DNA from 2 places in the Oceanobacillus sp. E9 genome. Region 2 is predicted to be linked to the other one. Evidence: a T-box and tRNA genes for the amino acid it is inferred to sense, from the RefSeq annotation. Region 2 holds a T-box; the other holds one or more tRNA genes.
What was found. The T-box of region 2 lies ahead of AQ616_RS04965 (valine--tRNA ligase). A T-box ahead of a tRNA ligase gene usually reads a tRNA of that ligase, here a tRNA-Val.
Positions count from the first base shown of each region.

Region 1 (9,224 bases), on a different contig from region 2:
CTCTAACGTAATATTAGTTAGGTAAGCCAAGAATTGTTTTTGGCTCTAGGAATTCCTCGATTCCGTAGTCACCCCATTCGCGACCAATACCAGATTGACCAAATCCGCCAAATGGAGCAGAGAAATCTGCTTTACCATCATTAACTGTAATTCGACCAGCTCTTATACCTTTAGCTGCTTTTGTAAGTGTTTCTGGATTTTCACCAACTACATAGCCAGCAAGTCCATAGATTGTGTCGTTTGCAATTTCAATTGCTTCATCTAAATCATTATACGTGATGACAGATAAGACTGGACCGAAAATTTCTTCTTGTGCAATCGTATCATCACGGTTTACATTGGTAAACACCGTAAGTTTAGAATAATAACCTGTTTCTAAACCATCTGGTTTACCAGTGCCACCTGCTACTAAGGTTGCTCCACTATCAATTCCTTGTTGGATATAATCTTGAACCGTGTTCCACTGTTCTTCGGAAACCTGTGGACCGGTAAATGTGTTTTTATCTTGTGGATCACCAACAGGAAATTCGGGTAATAACTCTTTAATTGCTTCAATGAACTCATCGTGCATGGAAGCAGGTACGAGTGCGCGTGTTCCCGCTGTACAAACTTGCCCAGTATTCGCTGCGATATTTGTTATGGCATTTTTCGCTGCATATTTCACATCTGCATCATCTAATACAATAATTGGTGATTTACCACCTAATTCAAGTGAAACTTTGGTAATATCTTGGGCTGCATTTTCCATGATTTTTGTTCCGACTCCGCCTGAACCAGTAAAGGAAACAAAGTCGATATCTGGATGGGAGCTAATTGCATTCCCAATTTTACCACCGGATCCATTGACTAAGTTAAATACACCTTTTGGTACACCGGCTGCTTCAAATACTTCCGCAACTAACATTGCAGCAAATGGAGTTTGAGAAGCTGGTTTTAAGATGACTGTGCTTCCAGCGGCAATTGCACTAGCTAGTTTAGTCGATAACTGATTTGTTGGGAAGTTCCATGGTGTAATTAAACCTGCAACCCCAATTGCATCCTTTTGAATAAATGATCCTTCACGTTGTTCTGTGAATTCAAAATCGCGAAGTATTTTTGCAGTTTCACGGAAGTGACGCAGACCCATTTCGTATTGCGTCTTTTCTGTAAACGTCACTGGTGAACCTAATTCTTGCGTAATGGCTTTTATGAAATCGTCTTTGCGTTTTTCATATTCATCCGCAATTCGATCTAATAATTTTACTCTTTCTTCTCGAGTTGTATTAGAGAAAGAAGGGAACGCTTTTCTTGCAGCTTGTACAGCTCTATCTAAATCTTCTTCTGTACCTGCGCTTATCGTACCCATTTTTTCTTCTGTTGCTGGATTTATAACATCAATTGTTTCATTACCAGTGGACTCGACCCACTCGCCGTTTATAAAGTGTTTTACATTGTTATACATATCGTTTCAAGCTCCTTTGTCTTGAGATTGTGTACGTAAATAAATGTTCCCGATATGTATAATGATAAACATTGTATAACGAAAAAAAGGGCTGATACCTCGATGCATGAGCATCCAGAGGGTATCAGCCACTAATAAGCGTAGTATATTGAATTTATCTCCTGAGTAAATACTTTTGCCTAAAATTTCTGCAGAATTATCCCCCTATAATATGAAAGCCTGAATCAACATGAAGAACTTCTCCAGTGATTCCACGAGCCATTTCACTAACTAAGAATAAGGTTGCGTCGCCAACTTCATCTTGATCGACATTTCGACGTAATGGAGCTTTTTCTACAATAACATTTGCTTTTTCATTAAAGTTAGAGACACCTTTTGCAGAAAGTGTGCGAATTGGTCCAGCAGATACTGCGTTAACGCGAATGCCGTATTTACCCATGTCTTCAGCTAGGTAGCGTACACTTGCTTCTAGAGATGCTTTTGCAACCCCCATCACATTATATCCAGGAATAACACGCTCCGACCCAAGGTATGTTTGGGTTACGATTCCTCCACCTTCTGTCATTAATTCTTTAGCGGCTTTTGTAACAGCGACTAAAGAGTACGCGCTGATTTCTTGCGCAAGTAAGAATCCATCTCTTGACGTATTTGCATATTCACCTTGTAATTCATCTCGATTTGCGAATGCAACAGAATGGACAACACCATGAACAACGCCTACTTTTTCACCGATTTCATTGAAAGCTTGTTGGATGCTTTCATCGTTAGCTACATCACAAGAAACAATAAATTTAGCTTCTATTTCATGTTTGTCTAATAGTTTCACTAGTTTTTGATAAGAACGTTCTTGTCTATTTGTAAATATTAGATTAGCGCCAGCATTGTGTAGTGATTTCGTAATGCCCCAGGCGATGCTTCGTTCATTTGCAACACCCATAACTACGATATTTTTACCTTCTAATAGTTTCGTCATAGTTTACCTCCAAATGATTCGTTATGAATTTATTATAACTTATTAGTACCTGGTAATGAAACCAAAACATAAAAAGGTGTTTTTGAGGATGTTAAGAAAGGCTGAAAAGTGTGATTATTCCAGTAATGAAGCGGTTTGAAACTAAAATAAAAAAATCCTGAAAAAATTTCAATTTACTCTTTACAAAAGGGGGGATACTCGATATAATAAAATTCGTCAGTTTGCGAGACATACTTCAAAAAGCGTGTCGAAAAGCATCATGGCCCGTTGGTCAAGCGGTTAAGACACCGCCCTTTCACGGCGGTAACACGGGTTCGAATCCCGTACGGGTCACCAATAATATGGAGGATTAGCTCAGCTGGGAGAGCACCTGCCTTACAAGCAGGGGGTCGCAGGTTCGATCCCTGCATCCTCCACCATCGATTTTTATAAAATGAATGATACGTATTCTTGCAACATAAAGAGAATTTTGATAGTATTCCTTTTGCATTGTATTTTTCATTTATGCCGGCCTAGCTCAACTGGTAGAGCAACGAGCGAAACTTCTCCCGAGTTAACGTCGAGTAACCCCGAAGCACAAACCGCTTCGAGTAAGCTTTTAGATGCAGGGGTCATTACTTAAATCGATTAACTATGTGCTGCAACACTGAGTGATCTTGCAACACGACAAGCATTTCATTTGGTTAGATTAAAAATTAATCTAATACTAAAATCTTATAATGCCGGCCTAGCTCAACTGGTAGAGCAACTGACTTGTAATCAGTAGGTTGGGGGTTCAAGTCCTCTGGCCGGCACCATTTAAATTTAAGTGTATAATCTTTATCTTATGGTTAACAATATCTACGGAGGGGTAGCGAAGTGGCTAAACGCGGCGGACTGTAAATCCGCTCCCTCGGGTTCGGCAGTTCGAATCTGCCCCCCTCCACCATTTTTGTTGTTGGGCCATAGCCAAGCGGTAAGGCATCGGGTTTTGATCCCGTGTACCCCAGGTTCGAATCCTGGTGGCCCAGCCATACTTAAATTAAGGGCTTTTTTTTATGCCTTTTTTATAAACTATATATTAATGAAAGATTCATTTAATACGAGCCATTAGCTCAGTCGGTAGAGCATCTGACTTTTAATCAGAGGGTCGAAGGTTCGAATCCTTCATGGCTCATCACTAGGAACAAACAGGAACGATTAGTCGGACCTGTTTGTTTTTGCATATAGAGAAAAGCAGTATGAAAATGCTTTACAGAAGATAAGGAAATAATTGAAAGTTCATTACTTAACACATCTAGGAACTTCTAAATGAAAAGTCATTATATTTCATGTTATAATTTACATAGTTTAATTTGGGAAACGATCCATTAAAATATTTAGTTCAACTGAACTTCAACAGATTAAAGGATGAGCGGGGAATGAAATCTTCTAGAATTCCAGGTTTTTATAATATGTCCGTAGACGAAAGACGTAAGTTATTAAAGGATAATTATGATTTAACAGATGAGCAAATGCGTAACTTGTCAAATAATCCTTCATTATCTTTAGACAAAGCTAACAACATGATAGAGAATGTTGTTGGAACGTATGAACTCCCTTTAGGTATGGGATTGAACTTTGTAATAAACGGGAAAGAGTATACCGTACCTATGGCGATTGAAGAAGCTTCTGTTGTAGCATCCGCTAGTCATATAGCAAAAATTGTTAGAAGTGCTGGTGGATTTGAAGCGAAGTCTAGGGAAAGATTAATGATAGGACAGATACAAGTAGTAGGATGTTCTGATTTTAAAGACGCGAAGCAAGCGCTACTTAACCAAAAAGATACTTTGCTAAGCGCAGCTAATGACGCCTATCCAAGTATTGTTAAGCGCGGCGGTGGGACAAGAGACCTCGATGTTCGTATCTTAAATGAAGGTGCAAATTCAACATACTCTCAAATGCTTGTTATGCATATATATGTCGATACTTGTGATGCAATGGGGGCGAACATGATCAACACAATGGTGGAAGCCATTGCTCCTATTGTTGAAGAAATAACTGGCGGTAAGGTTTATCTTCGAATTTTGTCGAATTATGCTGATCGAAGCTTGGCAAGTGCGAGATGTGTTATTCCTCCTTATCTTTTAACGACTGGTGATTTTACTGGTGAAGAAGTTAGAGACGGTGTTATACACGCCTACGAATTTGCAGCCTCTGATCCATATCGAGCTGTGACACATAACAAAGGTATCATGAATGGCATTGACCCAATCGTGATAGCTACAGGGAATGATTGGCGTGCTGTTGAAGCTGGTGCTCATGCATATGCAGCAAAGGACGGCCAATATGGTTCGATGACTACATGGTCTGAAGATGAAGCGGGCAATTTAGTTGGCGAAATAGAACTACCAATGTCCGTTGGAATTGTAGGAGGAGCTACCAGGGTACATCCATTAGCTGAGCTTTCTCTTTCTATAATGAATATTGAATCTGCAGCTGAACTTGCGGAAGTTATTGTTTCTGTTGGATTAGCGCAGAATCTCGGTGCTTTGAAAGCTTTAGCAACCGACGGAATACAAAAAGGGCATATGGCTCTTCATTCCCGTTCTGTTGCGATTGCTGGAGGGGCTTCAGGGGAGATGATTGATGTGATAGCAAAGAAATTAATAGATCAAAAAGAAATCCGTGTCGGTAAAGCTAAAGAATTGGTGGAACAGTATAAACAATGAGTTTAGAAAAAGTAACAGCCTCAGAGAAAACAGCTATTGGTGTAGCTCATAGTAAACTTATTTTAATCGGAGAGCACGCAGTTGTACACGGACAACCAGCGATTGCAATTCCATTTCCTTTAATAGGTGTCGAAACCATTATTGAGTACGTCCCTGGCACGGTAAAAGTGGACAGCTCTTTTTATCATGGGCCATTACATCATGCTCCTGATTATCTTCAAGGTATTGCTAATTGTGTTGATGAGACACTTGCATATCTTGAAATTCCTAATGAGGACTTGCTGATTCGTATTAATTCCTCGATTCCACCTGGTAAAGGTCTAGGTTCCAGTGCATCTGTAGCGATATCTGTGATACGTTCCTTATTTGATTATGCAGAGCGTTCGCACACAACAGAGGAACTTTTGCGTCTAGCTAATGTAGCAGAAACGTATGCTCATGGTGACCCGAGCGGATTAGATACGCTTACGATTACCTCTAATTTACCGGTATGGTTTGAAAAAGATAATCCAGTCGATTATATCGAGCTTGGAGAAGACCTGCATTTTATAGTCGCTGACTCTGGTCGAGTTGGAGATACAAGAACCTCGGTTGAATCTGTTGCTCAGCTTTTAAAAATGGCTCCAAAACGAATACATGCGAAAATAGAACGTATCGGAGAATTAACACATTATGCAAAAGAAGCATTAGAAAAAGCGAGTAAGCAATTTCTGGGACAATTGCTGAATGAAGCGCAAAAAGAACTCGAAGCTCTTGGTGTTAGTGATGCTGGATTAAATAAATTAATTCACCTTGCACGGGAAGAAGGAGCTTTAGGTGCCAAGCTAACTGGTGGCGGAAATGGTGGTTGTATAATTGCATTAGCACAAAATGAAGTGCATTCGAAACAATTAGCGGAGAAACTTCGTAAGTTTGGTGCTAATTCGGTTTGGCCATTCGTGTTGAAGAAGCAAAGTAAGTCTTAACGAGAAGATTGAAGGAGTAATTCAATGAAAGCAACAGCAAAGGCGCATACAAATATCGCATTGATAAAATATTGGGGAAAGCGAAATGAACCAATTATATTACCAACAAATAGTAACCTATCTCTTACGTTAGATGGGTTTTCTACTGTAACTACAGTTCATTTTCAAGAAGAATTAAGTTCAGATGAATTTATTTTAAATGATAAATTGATAGAAGATGAAGCAAGTAAACGTGTGACAGGGTTCTTAAATAAAGTCAGAGCGATGGCAGGCAAAGATATGTATGCTAGAATTCATTCTTTAAACCATGTTCCGACTGCAGCGGGATTTGCATCTTCTGCTTCAGGTTTTGCTGCTTTAGCTGCAGCTAGCACGAAAGCAATCGGCTTAGAATTAAATGATACGGAACTATCTATATTAACGAGACAAGGCTCTGGTTCAGCATGTCGTTCTATCTATGGTGGTTTTGTCGAATGGCAAATGGGAGAGGAAGAAGATGGGTCTGATTCTTATGCAGTACCTATTGCTTCAAAAGATCATTGGGACATTCGTGTTGCTGCTGTCGTTCTTTCAGCGACGGAGAAGAAAGTATCCAGTCGAGATGGAATGAGAAGAACCGTGGAAACTTCTCCTTTTTATGATGGATGGTTACAACAAACGCCAAAAGATTTGGAAGAGATAAAAACAGCTATTCATGATAAAGACTTTGAAAAGACGGGGAGTATTGCAGAAGCGAATTGTATGAGAATGCATGCAACTACATTAGGCGCAAACCCTCCTTTTACGTATTGGCAAGACACGACGATGCGTGTTATGCAAACTGTACAACAGATGAGAGAAGAAGGAATCCCTGCTTACTTTACCATTGATGCTGGACCGAATGTGAAAGTGTTGTACTTACCAGAAGATGAACGGAAAGTGAAACAAAAACTTGAGCAGATTGCCGGTGTAGAGGATGTAATCGTTAGTAAGCCAGGAAAAGGAATAAGCTATTTGTAGGGGTTGGACAAGTTGAGTAAGAGACAATTGACCGTTAAAGTGCCAGGAAAACTAATGATTGCTGGAGAGTTTGCTGTGTTAGAACCTTATCAAAAACTTGCAGTAATGGCAGTCAATCGATACGTTTATGCGACCATAGCTGACTCGGAAAATTATAAACTATCTCTTGAAAACTATGGATTACATGATATTGCTTGGACTTACCAAACAGGTACTGTAAATATACAATCGGATGATGAACGATTTTCTTTTGTGAAGGATGCTATCCACCTTACGTGTACGTATTTAGAAGAACAAAACACAACAATTACTCCTTTTCATTTGTCAACTCGAAGTGAATTAGATGATGCTTCTGGTGTGAAATATGGTCTGGGATCGAGTGCGGCAATTGTAACATCTGTTGTTTCAGCAATCCTACGATTTGTAGCTCCACGTTACGCAACGAAGGAGATTATTTTTCGTTTAGCTGCGTTGTCACATGTTTGCACACAAGGTAATGGATCTGGTGCAGATATTGCAGCTTCCACATATGGCGGTTTTCGTCAATATAGTTCTTTTCAAGCAGATTGGTTATTGAATACATATCAAAATGCTTCAACTATTTCAGAAGTTGTAGATATGGAGTGGAAGTATTATCAATCTGAAAATATTCGAGTACCTGATTTTTTAAATGTTTGTGTAGGTTGGACAGGTACTGCTGCTTCAACGAAGAACCTGGTTCAACAAATACGCTTATTAAAAGAGAATGATTTAGATGCATATGAACATTTTCTGCAAAGTAGTAAACAGGCAGTGCGGCTATTTTTAGAAGGAATGAATAGAGAGAATCTTGACATGTTGATAAATGGTGTAAGAAAGAATCGACAAGCATTAGCGCGTGTAGGTGAAAAAGCTAATACACCAATTGAAACATCGATGCTGACAAAATTATGTGATGTTGCTGAACAGTTAGGCGGTGCTGGAAAGCCATCAGGTGCTGGTGGTGGAGATTGTGGTATTGCATTTATGTACTCTAAAGATCAAGTAGAGAATCTTTTTCATTCCTGGAAAGAAGTTGGAATCAAGCCCTTAACATTACAGCCTTCATTAGAAGGTGAACATGTTGTTATCAATGAATAATAAAACTCATAAAAAAGACATTCCGACAATTTATGTGGATGTCTTTTTACCCTTTTATTATCTCTTTATTATAATTCTTTTTCATAATCATTCATTAGTTGGTCTAGCTTCATGCTTGTTGTTATTACAGTATCTGAGGTAAGATCGTATTTCCCATATAGATCAAGCATCTCTCTCCTACATTGCTCGATTTCCTCAAATAATGTGTGTTTATCCACAAAATTACCCTCCTTTTTAGTATAATACTTACTATATACCCTTTTTTTTAAATTCATAAACAGTTTGTTGAGTTTTTTTATAAAAAAATGAAACCTAATGCAGGTGGAATTCGTACAATGAGTACCGCATGGATAGCGGAGGTAGTCAAATGGATCAATTTATCATAGAAAAGATTAAACAAGTAAAAAAAGGAGATCAATCCGCATTTGCTGAAGTGGTTTCCTTTTACCAAAACAAAATATTTCAGCATTGTTATCGTATGCTCGGTAACAAACATGAAGCGGAGGACATAGCGCAGGAGGCTTTTATTAGAGCGTATATAAATATAGATTCGTTTGATGAAAAACGTAAATTTTCAACCTGGTTGTATCGTATTGCAACGAATCTAACGATTGACCGTATACGAAAGAGAAAGCCAGATTACTATTTAGATGCCGAGGTTAAGGGAACAGAAGGATTAGATATGTATTCCCAATTGGCAAGCACAGAACGCCTTCCAGGTGAAGAAGTAGAGAGTAGAGAGCTACAACGATATATACAACACGAGATATCACAATTACCAGCAAAATATCGGAGTATTATTATGCTTCGTTATTTAGAGGAATTCTCTTTACAAGAAATAAGTGAAATACTCGACGTCCCTTTGGGGACAGTGAAAACGAGAATTCATCGGGGAAGGGAAGCCCTAAGAAAGAGGCTTCGACATGTGTAAAGGAGCGTGTTCGACGTGAGTTGCAATAAGGATTATTTAAATTTAATGCATATATATTTAGATGGAGATATCTCAAGAGAAGATGAGTCGAGACTGCGTAGGCATC
Region 1 covers NZ_LSNA01000008.1:461,181-470,404, reverse strand. Annotated here, with positions in the region: gene AQ616_RS16090 (aldehyde dehydrogenase family protein) at 14-1,441, opposite strand; gene fabI (enoyl-ACP reductase FabI) at 1,638-2,414, opposite strand; tRNA gene AQ616_RS16080 (tRNA-Glu) at 2,676-2,750, shown strand; tRNA gene AQ616_RS16075 (tRNA-Val) at 2,758-2,833, shown strand; tRNA gene AQ616_RS16070 (tRNA-Thr) at 3,136-3,211, shown strand; tRNA gene AQ616_RS16065 (tRNA-Tyr) at 3,259-3,342, shown strand; tRNA gene AQ616_RS16060 (tRNA-Gln) at 3,353-3,427, shown strand; tRNA gene AQ616_RS16055 (tRNA-Lys) at 3,498-3,570, shown strand; gene AQ616_RS16050 (hydroxymethylglutaryl-CoA reductase, degradative) at 3,815-5,104, shown strand; gene mvk (mevalonate kinase) at 5,101-6,069, shown strand; gene mvaD (diphosphomevalonate decarboxylase) at 6,094-7,068, shown strand; gene AQ616_RS16035 (phosphomevalonate kinase) at 7,081-8,187, shown strand; gene AQ616_RS19315 (aspartyl-phosphate phosphatase Spo0E family protein) at 8,256-8,405, opposite strand; gene sigW (RNA polymerase sigma factor SigW) at 8,555-9,118, shown strand; gene rsiW (anti-sigma-W factor RsiW) at 9,134-9,224, shown strand, end outside.
Region 1: it encodes a tRNA-Val, which carries the amino acid that the T-box ahead of AQ616_RS04965 (valine--tRNA ligase) is inferred to sense. The anticodon was not compared.

Region 2 (9,224 bases):
CAGTTATCCTTTGATCATTTATTAGAAGAAGTTAACGAAGCATATGAATTAGGTATACGTTCAATTATCTTGTTTGGTGTAGTATCTGATAAAGATGAGATAGGTTCGGAAGCATTTCATGATCATGGGATTATCCAAGAGGCTACACGTATGATTAAGAAAGATTTTCCAGATATATTAGTTGTAGCAGATACTTGTTTATGTGAGTACACTTCTCATGGTCACTGTGGCGTGATACAGAACCAAGATGTGGATAATGATGCTTCATTAGAATTATTAGCTAAAACCGCTGTCTCACAGGCTAAAGCTGGTGCGGATATTATTGCACCATCTAATATGATGGATGGATTTGTGGTCGTAATTCGTCAAGCTTTAGATGAAGCAGGGTTTAGTCATATTCCAATCATGTCGTATGCAGTTAAATATGCTTCTGCATTTTATGGTCCATTTAGAGACGCTGCTGATAGTACTCCTCAGTTTGGAGATCGTAAAACGTATCAAATGGATCCTGCAAATCGCTTAGAAGCTATTCGCGAGGCAAGTTCGGATGTAGAAGAAGGCGCTGATTTGTTAATAGTGAAGCCTGCGATGTCTTATCTTGATATTGTTCGTGAGGTTCGTAATAACTTTGATGTGCCAGTAGTAGCATACAATGTTAGTGGGGAATACTCCATGGTAAAAGCTGCTGCACAAAATGGATGGATTGATGAAAAAGCATTAGTAATGGAGAAACTTACATCAATGAAGCGAGCAGGATCTGATTTAATTATTTCGTATTTTGCTAAAGATGTTGCAAAATGGTTACAGGAATCAAATTAAGGAGGTATTATAATGTCACTCAATCACTCAATTGATGCGTATGAAGAAGCTGTTGATTTAATGCCAGGTGGGGTTAACTCACCAGTAAGAGCATTTAAATCTGTTGGTATGAACCCTGTTTTTATGAAAGAAGGAAAGGGTTCTAAAATAGTAGATATTGATAACAATGAATATATTGACTATGTTTTAAGCTGGGGACCACTAATTCTTGGTCACTCTGATGAGCGTGTAGTTAAAAAGCTTCAAGATATTACTGCTAAAGGAACAAGTTTTGGGGCGCCAACACTATTAGAGAATGATTTAGCTAAACTAGTAATTGATCGTGTTCCTTCAATTGAAATGGTTCGAATGGTCAACTCAGGTACAGAAGCAACGATGAGTGCTATTCGATTGGCTCGAGGATACAAGAGTAGAGATTTAATCATAAAGTTTGAAGGGAGTTATCATGGTCATGGAGACTCCCTGCTTATAAAAGCAGGATCAGGTGTGGCAACTCTTGGATTACCTGATAGCCCTGGAGTACCTGAAAATATTGCAAAGAATACTATTACTGTACCTTACAATGATACAGATAGTTTAAAATTAGCTTTTGAACATTATGGTGATCGTATTGCAGCGGTAATTATGGAGCCGGTATGTGGAAATATGGGAGTAGTTCCACCGAAAGATGGTTTCTTACAAGATGTTCGTGATATTACTGAAGAAAATGGTTCTTTATTAATTTTTGATGAAGTAATGACTGGATTTAGAGTTGGTTATCATAGTGCACAAGGTCATTATGAAGTGATACCTGATTTAACTTGTTTAGGAAAAGTAATCGGTGGTGGATTACCAGTTGGAGCTTATGGTGGTAAGCGCGAAATTATGGAACAGATTGCTCCTACAGGTCCTATATACCAAGCTGGTACACTATCAGGGAACCCATTAGCTATGACAGCAGGATATGAGACATTATCTGCTTTATCAAAAGAGTCCTATGAAGATATCAATAATAAAGTGGATAAGTTAGTGAAAGGTTTTAAAGAAGCTGCAGAGAAGTTTGATATCTCAATCCACATTAATCGAGCAGGTTCAATGGTTGGAGTATTTTTCACGGATGAAGAAGTAATTAACTTTGAGACAGCACAAACCTCAAATCTTGATTACTTTGCACAGTATTATCGTTCGATGGTTAATGAAGGCATTTTCTTGCCACCTTCTCAGTTTGAAGGGTTATTCCTCTCCACTGCTCATACTGATGAGGATATAGAAAAAACTATTAAAGCTATTCATAAAGCTTTTCAACAAATAGAAAAATAAAAATCCATATTAATTTACAAAGCAATGTATTATGAGGCGAGAACTTCATATTACATTGCTTTTTTTGCATATCCTTGTTGATGAACACATATAAATGATAAAGAAAAAGTGGCATAGGAAGCTATGTGAAGGGAGGAATAAGATTTGTCGACTGATTCCAATGCTTTTACATTTGAATTAGAAGAATCCTTGTTCTTTGAAAAAGGACAGGAAGTGGAGGAAATCAGAGGAATATCTTTGGAACCAGAGATATCTATTCATGCTTATGAAGACTATATTTTAATTCGTGGTGCGATTGAACTGCAGGGTGAATATCAAAAAGTTCCTTATACAGAAATAGAAGAAGAAACATTAGATTTTGATCAAATTCAATCCAAACGCTATGTAGAAAAAATTGAGGAAATAAACGGATTATATTTATTTTCTCACACTTTTCCAGTAGAAATTTCTGTTCCGCCATATCGAGTAGCAAATCTTGATGATGTGACAGTTCAAATTGAGTCATTTGACTATGAATTATTGGAAGAAGATCAATTAAAAGTATATGCTTCTATAGATATTGAAGGTATACAACAAGATAATAATTTAGAAGCAGAATCAGCCAGAGAAGACTCAGAAGAAGAGGATTCGTTTTCTTTTGAAATAGAACATCCAATCCAAGAAGATGCAACAGTAAATCTAGAGAGAACAGTGGAAAATAAAGATGAAAAGGAACATTCAAATGATGATGACCCTGATCGATGGAAGGTCAAGTCACAACCGCTATCAGAGTACTTTCAAAGTATCTCGGAAGTAGAAGCATCACCGGAAGAAGAAGAAGAAGAAGATGATGAGTATGTAGAAGAAACTGATTATGAAGTTAATGATGATCAGGAAGAGAAAGTTCTTGATATTCTCGATAATGAAGAGAGTCCGGAAGATGTAACCTATTTGTCTGATATATTCCGTAATGCAGAAGAAGAACAGTATACAAAAATGCGTCTTTGTATTGTTCAAGAGGATGATACAATAGAAACCATTGCACAGAGGTTTGCTATTAGTCCTTTACAATTAATCAAACATAATCAATTAGAGTCAGATTTTGAAGTGAATCAAGGTCAATTACTGTATATCCCTCCAAAATAAGGAGGTCCTGCGCAAACAAGTTTTGCGTAGGTATACATAAAAGTCAAGTGTATCGTAAGGGGGGATGATAGGTGGAGATACTAAAAGAAGTACTCGGACATTACAGCATTTATCCTTTAGAAATCGAAAAAGTTTCAAGTCGACTTTTTCGAGTACATGATGGAATGCGGGACTACGCTCTGAAGCGAAGCTATCTTAATGAAAATACCATCGAATCATGGGTTAGTATTTATCATGTTGCTAGCGAAAAAAATATCTCTGAAATCCTACCTGTTTATGTAACGAAAGACGGTTCACTTTATCAAAAACATGAACATTTTTATTATTATTTAACTCCATGGGTTGATATTCCTAGAAACATGGATATTAATTATCAGATCGAGAGTACAATGCAAACACTAGCCTTAATCCACAAAAAAACGAAGCAAACAGAACGCATTCAGATCGATAAAATTAAAAAGGACTTTGAAGGATTCCAATCATTTTGTAGAAATATTCCAGATAGTCTGAAAGAAAAAATTGTTCACTTTGAAAGCAGAAGATACATGTCACCTTTTGAATTAATTGCATGTTCTCAGTATAAAGGTGTCGTACACGTTTCTGAGTTACTTCAAAACAAAATGAATGCTATATTTGAACTGGAAGAAGAGAGTGTTTCTTGGTCAAAAAGTTTATGTCATGGAAAATTAGAACCATCACATTGCAGGGGTGGATATTTATTGAATTGGGAAGAAGCAAGTTTTGACCATCCTTCTAGTGATATTGCTAACTATTTTCAACATATTACTGGACATTATGACCAACCAATTGAAGAAATGCAGCAAGCTTTTAAGTTATATCGTAAAACGAATCATCTTACAGTAAAAGAAATGCATTTGTTAACTATAAATTTATTAAATCCCGCTCATTATATACGTGTTGTTCAAAATTATACAGAGCAAAGAACTAAAAAATCCATGTTGGAACAAACGAGAGAACTTCAACAACACTTTAGACGATTACAATTTGGTATGAAATGGGTCGATTTTATACAAGAAGAGTACGAAACGATAAATGTTGATACAAATTAAATCCATTCAAGATAAAAGGCAATTACTAATCCAATTAATAAACCAGTTAAAAGTATATCAAACGTAGTTGGAATCAGTAATGTTCGAACAAGTTGGAATACCATAATGGGTGTTACGGATACTTCAATAATAATAATACACTTTCGTGCCCAAGGCGGAAGTCGAAAACGGTAGAACCTTGCCATAACAAAAAACCTCCTAAAATTATATGAATTGTACCCACCTTTTGGTGGTCTAAAGTATACTATGTATAAATAAGCTTGTTTCGTGCCTATAATAAATAAGAGTTGACGCTACTAGAACTTCCATATAAAATAAAAATACGAATAAGCAAAATAAATGCGAAGATAGGGAGTAGTAAAGAATTAACACTTATAGAGAGGGAAATCTTGAGCTGGAAATTTCCTAAGTACATTGTTCTTGAAGTCGTCCTTGATGCAGTTTCTCTGAAAAAATCAGTAAGAGAGACCGGTATATTGACCGTTATCCAAACATGAGTGTACAAACAGTGACTGGTTTGTAAACAAAGGTGGTACCACGGAAATTATACCCTTTTCGTCCTTTTTTAAGGATGAAAAGGGTTTTTTTGCTTTATTAAAAGGAGGTTTCTAAATGGAACAGGACAAAGGGAACAAGCAATCACTTCCTCCAAAGTATAATCCTAAGGAAGTAGAACAAGGACGCTATCAATTTTGGTTAGATGGAAAGTTTTTTGAAGCAACTGGAGATCCTGATAAGGAGCCATATTCAATCGTTATTCCACCTCCAAATGTAACTGGGCGTTTACATTTAGGGCATGCATGGGATACGTCAATGCAAGATACGATTACACGAATGAAGCGTATGCAAGGATATGATGTATTATGGCTTCCTGGAATGGACCATGCTGGAATTGCCACTCAAGCAAAAGTTGAGGCAAGATTAAAAGAATCAGGCACGAATCGTTATGAATTAGGTCGTGAGAAATTTTTAGAAAAAGCATGGGAATGGAAAGAAGAATACGCTAGTTTTATTCGTTCACAATGGGAAAAACTTGGGCTAGGTCTAGATTACTCAAGAGAACGTTTTACATTAGATGAGGGATTGTCTGATGCGGTTCGAGAAGTGTTTGTTAAGTTATATGAGAAAGGGCTCATTTATCGTGGTGAATATATAATTAACTGGGATCCGTCCACGAAGACAGCTCTATCGGATATTGAAGTAATTTACGAAGAAGTTCAAGGAAAGTTTTATCATATGCGCTACCCAATTAAAGGTAGTGATGAAACTATTGAAATTGCTACAACACGCCCAGAAACGATGTTAGGAGATACAGCAGTTGCTGTTCATCCGAAAGATGAGCGGTATCAGCATCTAATCGGTAAGACAGTTATTTTGCCTATTGTCGGAAGAGAAATAGAAATTGTAGCAGACGATTATGTTGATATGGAACTTGGTTCTGGTGCAGTAAAAATAACACCTGCACATGATCCGAATGATTTTGAAATAGGTAACAGACATCAATTAGAACGTATTCTAGTGATGAATGAAGATGGATCTATGAATGAAAATGCTGGGAAATATCAAGGGTTAGATCGTTTTGAATGTCGTAAACAAATCGTAAATGATCTTCAGGAACAAGAAGTATTGTTCGAAATTGAAGAGCGTTCCCATCAGGTAGGCCATTCTGAACGTAGTGGAGCAGTAGTTGAACCTTATCTTTCAACACAGTGGTTTGTTAAAATGGATCCATTATCAAAATCAGCATTAGATATGCAAGCAGATGCCCATCAAAAAGTAAACTTTGTTCCGGATAGATTTGAACGGACTTATTTTAATTGGATGGATAATATTCGCGATTGGTGTATTTCTCGTCAATTATGGTGGGGACATCGAATTCCAGCTTGGTATCATAAAGAAACAAACGAAATATATGTAGGTAAAGAGGCACCGGCAGATATTGAAAATTGGGAACAAGACGAAGATGTGTTAGATACATGGTTCTCATCTGCGTTATGGCCATTTTCAACGATGGGATGGCCAAATGAAGATTCTGCTGATTTAAAACGTTACTTCCCTACGAATGTATTAGTAACAGGTTATGACATTATTTTCTTCTGGGTAGCGAGAATGATTTTCCAATCCAAAGAATTCATGGATGAAAAACCATTTGAAGATACGTTATTACACGGACTTATTCGTGATGCAGATGGGAGAAAAATGAGTAAGTCGCTTGGAAATGGAGTAGACCCGATGGATGTAATTGAGAAGTACGGAGCAGATTCGTTACGTTATTTCTTAATGACAGGGTCAACACCAGGGCAAGATTTACGTTTCCACTGGGAAAAAGTTGAGTCTACATGGAACTTTGCAAATAAAGTATGGAATGCATCACGTTTTTCTATCATGAACTTGGAAGGCTTCACTTATGAAGATATTGATTTAACGGGAAATCTATCTCTCCCAGATCGATGGATTCTAGCAAGATTGAATGAAACCATTGAACAAGTTACAAGAAACTCAAACAAGTATGAATTTGGCGAAGCTGGTCGACATTTATACAACTTTATTTGGGATGAATTTTGTGATTGGTATATAGAAATGGCAAAATTATCACTCTACGGAGAAGATGAAGACAAGAAAAAGACAACTCGTTCTGTTCTTGCTCACGTGCTTGATCAAACGATGCGTATGTTGCATCCGTTTATGCCTTTTATTACAGAAGAAATCTGGCAACAGTTGCCTCATGAGGGACCGTCGATTACAGTTAGTAAGTGGCCAGAGGTTAATGCTGAATTTGAGGATTCTCAAGCAGTACAAGAGATGCAACGCTTAGTATCCATTATTCGTTCGGTACGTAATAGTCGTGCAGAAGTAGATACTCCAATGTCGAAGCAAATTAAAATGCTTATAAAAACAGAAAATGAACTATTAACTACGGAGTTGGAGAAAAATAGAGATTATTTAGAGCGTTTTTGCAATCCGAGTGAATTGTCTATATCCACAGATATAGAAGCTCCCGATAAAGCAATGACCTCAGTAGTAACAGGAGCAGAAATATTCCTTCCGCTAGAAGGACTAATTGATTTTGAGAAAGAAATTAAACGATTAGAAAATGAGCTTATAAAATGGACGAAAGAAGTGGAACGAGTACAGAAAAAACTATCTAACCAAGGTTTTGTAAGTAAAGCACCAGAAGCCGTGGTAGAAGAAGAAAAACGAAAAGAGAAAGATTATTTAGATAAACAAGCAAAAGTGAAGACACGTTTATCTGAACTGAAATAGTAAGATATCGGCGCAAGCGCAGTACGTATATCGTTTAGTTATTTAGTTATCCACAGCACAGAAATTTATGCGATGAAAAAACAATGGAGAAGAGCATTTACGGATGTTCTTTTCCATTGTTATATATAAAGATATAGTGAAGCTGAAATGAGAAATTTACCAAAAAGACATTATTCTCGATAAAAAGAAAAACGTTAAATAGATGATTTAATATGTTTGATGTAAAGTTCGAGTAAATTTATATTGCTCACTTTACTCCACGTACGTGAACCAACAACATCTTCAATTTCATTGAATAGTATTTCTCCTTTTGTGGATAGAAGAAAATCAATTCCTACCATATCAAAATGAAATTCATCTATAATTTTCTGTATGAGCGCTCGTTGATGAGAAGTTAATGTATACATGGAGACAGTTCCTCCTAACGTATAATTAGCCCGGAAGTCGGTATTGCTTTCTCGTAATACAGCTCCTATAATCTGTTTTCCAATTACAAATACTCGTATATCTTTTCCAAACTGAATATCTTCAGTGGACTGAAGTATGATATCCGATTGACAGTTTAGTTTGTATGTATTCCACTCTTTCATATGATGAATTAGAGTAACTTGCTTCCCGCCTTTCCCATTTACTACTTTGCTAATGAATGGAAATTCAAGTGGTGGATTGTGTGGAAGAAGTCCGTTTGAATAATAATATGTATCTGGCATAGGAACTCCAGTTTGAATTATAGCATCATGCGTATAGCCTTTATGATTAAAAGTCTCTGAGATAGTTGATGAATTGAATACGCTGATTCCTTTTCTCTCTAAATGTCTGCTTAATAATGGATCCATATATCGGACAACAGCGAAATCCGGTTTGGATATATGTTTATTGTCATAATAAAGAATAGGTTGATTTCTATTAATTCCAATCGTTAATTGTTCACGAATAATTAATTGTAAGGAAAGACCTTGTTTTGTTGCCTCTAGTTGAAACCATTCAATATAGCTTGCATTTTTTATTGCATCTTTTTCTGAGTATATTAACCACCCTGCACTCATTTTATTTTCCTTTCGATATAGGTTATCATTTCATCCGCTATATTGACACCAGTACATTCTGTCAAATTTCTAATATGTGCATTGGCGTTAATTTCACATACCAAGTAAGAATCATCTGGACCAAATAATAAGTCTACTCCAGCAAAATCAGCATTAATAGCTCGTGCAGCAGCGATAGCAATATTAATAGACTTTGGATCAGGATTAAATGGCTTCATATTCCCACCATTGGTAATATTTGCTCTGAAATCTTGATTATTATTCCGCTCCATCGCTGCAATGACTTTATCTCCAACAACTTGTAATCGAATATCTCTTCCATGGCTACTGGAAATAAAAGTTTGAAATAAAAATGGCTTTCCTTGTAATTGATTCGTCAATTCTTTTAGTTCTTCAAAATCATGCACGAGGTAAACTTGTTCACCAAAAGAGCCGAACGCTTCTTTAACCACTAGCGGTATACCTAGTTTGTGAATAATTGACTGTAAATAATCATCAGAAAGTATCCCTGTTGTGTAGATTTTAGGAGCGATTATTGTATGTGGAATAGGTATTCCTGTATCAGAGAGTTTTTGGTACGTTTGTATCTTATCATCACTCA
Region 2 covers NZ_LSNA01000005.1:258,471-267,694, forward strand. Annotated here, with positions in the region: gene hemB (porphobilinogen synthase) at 1-819, shown strand, start outside; gene hemL (glutamate-1-semialdehyde 2,1-aminomutase) at 832-2,118, shown strand; gene spoVID (stage VI sporulation protein D) at 2,263-3,243, shown strand; gene ysxE (spore coat protein YsxE) at 3,315-4,313, shown strand; gene AQ616_RS04960 (hypothetical protein) at 4,310-4,498, opposite strand; T-box leader at 4,649-4,879, shown strand; gene AQ616_RS04965 (valine--tRNA ligase) at 4,926-7,577, shown strand; gene AQ616_RS04970 (ATP-grasp domain-containing protein) at 7,772-8,623, opposite strand; gene AQ616_RS04975 (RimK family alpha-L-glutamate ligase) at 8,620-9,224, opposite strand, start outside.